One region of the Lysinibacillus sp. NPDC048646 genome, then DNA from elsewhere that is predicted to be linked to it. Evidence: riboswitches for the same ligand, from Rfam matches in the RefSeq annotation. Region 1 holds a riboswitch; the other holds the start of a gene.
The links. Region 1 has a riboswitch for preQ1 ahead of ACQKII_RS07385 (QueT transporter family protein). Riboswitches for the same ligand answer to the same signal wherever they lie in the genome.

Region 1 (2,209 bases):
CTGTTAAGCCTTGCTCGCCCATTACCTTTTTCACTTCAGTTACTTGCGCTACCGAGTTTTGCTCACCAGCGTTGTACACCATACCTACATTTTTAGCACCTAACTCTTTTAATAAGGCTACCGTTTTTGTAATTGTATCAGGATGTAAATCAATCGTTCCTGTGACATTTTTACCCGGCGCCTCCATTGACGCAATTAATTGTGCACCAATAGCATCTGTTACTGAAGTAAAGATGATTGGAATATCACCAGTTGCAGTAGCTGCCGCCTGTGCAGATGGTGTAGAGTTCGCAAAAATTAAATCTACGTTTGCACTGACTAGGTTGTTTGCGATTGTCGTATTTAAGCTGTTATCGCCTTGTGCAATCTGCGGATCATATTCTACCTTTAAGCCAGAATCTTCAAGAGCTTTTTTGAAGCCTTCAGTTGCGGCATTTAACGATGGATGCTCAACAATTTGAGTAATCCCAATTTTATATGTTTTTTCATCCGTAGCGTTACTTTCACTTGCATTGTTCTTTTCGTCACCTTTTGATTCTGTTGAACTAGAACCACCGCTACCACATGCAGCAAGCATTAATACTAATCCAAATAATAGGAACGAAAGCTTTTTCATATTACGCTTCACAAATAATCCCCCCGACTATTTCTCTATTATCTATCACACTTCACCCTAGCAAAGTGTGAATGTATCGCTATATTATCGTTATTATTGATGTTCGTCAACAACATTATGAATGTTCTGACTTTTAGATTTGGCGAAATATTTTACTTTTTCATTTAATTTGTCGCTTTAAACCGCTAAACTACGCCATTTTGATGAATGTAATTATTTTAGTAACCTAACAAATTATTTTATGACAATTTTGCGAAGTTAGATTCTGGACATATATTTTATAAAAGACTTTTATTTTTCTGATATTTGACTTCTTTCTGAGTTTTATACTAAAATATTTATTTGTGTAAATGCACCGTGGTTCGTAACCATCCCACGAAAAAAAACTAAGGAGAAATGAATATGAAAGTAAAATTTTTAGCAGCAAGTGGCATTATTGCAGCGCTATATATTGCTGTTACAATGCTTGTTGCACCTTTTGGATTTACTGAAGTGCAGTTTCGAGTATCGGAAATGTTTAATCATTTAGTTGCCTTTAATCCACGCTTTGCCGTAGGAATAATTATTGGTGTATTTATCTCAAATTTATTTTCACCTCTTGGCATCTACGATTTAGTATTTGGTGTTGGACATTCGATGATTACACTAGGGCTGTTTATCCTTATTTGTAAATTTGTAAAAAATATTTGCGCACGTTTAATCATCAACACATTGTTATTTACATGTACAATGTTCATTATCGCCTTTGAACTGAACTTAGCCTTAGAATTACCATTTTTCTGGACATGGCTCACTGTCGCTGCAGGTGAATTTGTTGTATTAGCAGTCGGTGCACCGATCATGTATATTCTGAACAAACGTTTAAACTTCAAAGATTTGATTTAACTTTATTCAGTAGCTATAAATAGAGACGAGTCTTTTTCAAGATTCGTCTTTTTTCTATGCTAGGAATTCATGCTTGTGTAAGTAATCAATCGTAATGTTAATGACACGATTTATTTTTTCTTTTCTTGACACTATTCTGAAAATACCTTAAAATTCTCTTCAATAATAAATGCTAGGAAGAAGAAAAGTAGCAGGCGATTGTATTTAAAGAGAGCTGATGGTTGGTGCAAATCAGTAATACGTACTTGTGAATGGGCTTCGGAGCAGCCTCATCAAATGTGTGGCCGAACTAACTCCCCGTTATAGGAGTACCAAAGCGCGCAATTTTTGCGAATAAAGGTGGCACCACGGTTACTCGTCCTTTTACCGAAGGATCGAAGTGACTTTTTTTATGGAAAAAATCAGAATAGAGGAGTCGAGATAAGATGGGTACAGTAGCAGAGAAAAAAGGGTATTTTGGTGAATTTGGAGGCAGCTTCGTTCCAGAAGAGCTTCAAAATGTATTAAATATTTTAGATGAAAACTTCCAAAATTATAAAGACGATGAAGACTTTAAAAATGAGTTAGATTATTTTTTCCGTGAATATGTAGGGCGCAAATCTCCACTTTACTTTGCTGAAAACTTAACGAAGCAATTGGGTGGCGCAAAAATTTATTTGAAACGCGAGGACTTAAACCACACAGGATCTCATAAAATTAATAACGTTT
Region 2 (2,209 bases), on a different contig from region 1:
TTACTATGGGCTGTGCTGTCAGTATTGACGGTAGGTCTTGCAGCGTCGGTACAACCCTATTCGACTATATTTATAGTTCTAGCGGCGTTTATTACTGGTCTACCGGCGATTTTCACACTTCTAGCGGCGTTTATCACTGTTCTACCGGCGATTTTCACACTTCTAGCGGCGTTTATCACTGTTCTACCGGCGATTTTCACACTTCTATCAGCGTTTACGAATTAACGACTGTATTGTAACTGTAAAACTAAATGTTTGATATCTAAAAAAGGGAACCCTGCTAAAACAGGAAGTTCCCTTTTATTTCTTAAGATAAAAGTACACCAAACCAAAACTCCAAAATTATTAAAATCCCCCAGCCAATCTAACCGTAATAGACACTTTCACATGTTTCAGCTGCTGGTTCATAAAAACAATGATTTTTAAATTGACCAGTAAAAGGTTGACCGTACCATGTAGGAGGACAGGGAGCATATGGATTAAAATACCAAAGGGCAAATTTCGCTGGATGTTGTCTCCAATAATCCAAATTCTGTTTTGCTAATCTTTTTTCAGTAGACCTCGCTCTTTGATAAAATAAATTCCCTTTTTGAACAGCTTCAAAAGAATAATTTCCTCCTTGCACCTGATAAATAACATCTTCAATTGTTCTTACATCTTGAAAGTCTAAACAATCTGCCACAGCACGATTAACAATTACATTGCCAACATATAACATCCCTTGTTTTCCTTCACCCTCGGCTTCCGCTCTCATCATCCTTGCCATTAAATCAATGTCTGCTTCTCGGTGTTTAACTCTTGGCATTTTTTTCACCCCAAATATATAGTATGAAAAAAAGCCTACATTGATGTCGTTTTTTATACCTTATTCAACTATCCTGTTACGATAGTTGAATACCTCAGATTCAATTTATTTGGATTTAATTTTCCATTCATTGTTGTAACATATGCAAAAAAGCATCCAGAGTGATGTTTACAGCAATTTTCCGTTTTAAATTTTTTAAACAATGAACTTTACGACCAGACATAAAAAACCTCCCTGTATATGTTTCCCTAAACACATTACAAGAGAGGCGCATTCATCCATGTAAACTAAAGCTAACAAATAAAAAAGCCACGTCCAATATAGACATGGCGTAATAAGCATACTTCCATAGTTTTTTATAGAGGGTTTCAGCTATGAACCTCTTCCGTTCAAATGTCGGTATTATTCGTTTGATATAATACATAAAACAAAGGAATACGTCAAAAATATTTTGAGATCAAAGCTTTATTACAAAAACTTCGTATTCAGTGCAGCCATAAATGCTGCGACAATCGATACAATGACTACTAAAATCGGTGCATAAAAGATTAAAAAATCGTGCATCATTTTTACACTCCTTACACATGTGTTTCTTCTTTACCAGATACATAGTCTTTGTTAAAGACAAATAGCTTAAATACTAAATATAAAGAAGGTACAAGCAACACTAAGCCTGCGACAAATGCCACAACGAGTGCTATAGCCATCGCTTCATTTGTAAAACTATCATGAATCGTTAAATACGGATAGAGTAGATATGGATAGTGTGAAATCCCATAGGCAAAGAAGGCGATCGCAAACTGGACGATTAATAAAATGACCGCTAACCCGTATTTTACTTTCGCCCATAATAGCCAAACCGTTGCTAAAAAGACAATGCCGGTTAGCGCAAATAACCAAGATAAATCAACCATTTGGGCATAATGCCAATTCCCAAACGCTTTTAACTCAATGATGATGCCAAGACCACTAACGATAAGGGGAATCGCCCAAGTAAGCGCATATTTACGCATCAATTCACTTGCTTTATGATCTCCTGCTTTTTGTGCGTACCATGTTAAAAAGACAGCTGAGATATACAGTACTGCAATGATACTTAATACAACGATGGACCATGATAATGGACTTGTCAGCAATGCTTTGTAGTCTAAAACTGGCTGATCGCCTTGCATCGTAACAAAGCCACCTTCAGAAATTGTTAGAATGACCGAAAATGCAGCTGGGATAAAAAGACCTGACACCCCATAAGCGAGTGCATAGCCTTTATGTCCGCTCATACCGCTATAAGATTCAAAGGCATAGTAACTACCGCGAATCGCTAGCAAAATAAGCGCAACGGAAGCCGGTACTAATAAAATGGTACCGTAGAAATATGCGGTTTGCGGAAAGAATCCAACAATCCCG

Region 2: it holds a riboswitch for preQ1, as region 1 does, so the genes downstream of both, ACQKII_RS16255 (cell wall hydrolase) here and ACQKII_RS07385 (QueT transporter family protein) in region 1, are expected to answer to the same signal.

Annotation. Positions count from the first base shown of each region.
Region 1 is NZ_JBNNLZ010000004.1:178,546-180,754, reverse strand. Features, by position in the region: gene ACQKII_RS07390 (ABC transporter substrate-binding protein) at 1-628, opposite strand, end outside; PreQ1 riboswitch class I at 968-1,012, shown strand; gene ACQKII_RS07385 (QueT transporter family protein) at 1,019-1,501, shown strand; T-box leader at 1,667-1,867, shown strand; gene trpB (tryptophan synthase subunit beta) at 1,927-2,209, shown strand, end outside.
Region 2 is NZ_JBNNLZ010000016.1:19,471-21,679, reverse strand. Features, by position in the region: gene ACQKII_RS16260 (hypothetical protein) at 25-225, shown strand; gene ACQKII_RS16255 (cell wall hydrolase) at 365-805, opposite strand; PreQ1 riboswitch class I at 1,148-1,194, opposite strand; gene cydS (cytochrome bd oxidase small subunit CydS) at 1,274-1,369, opposite strand; gene ACQKII_RS16245 (cytochrome d ubiquinol oxidase subunit II) at 1,384-2,209, opposite strand, start outside.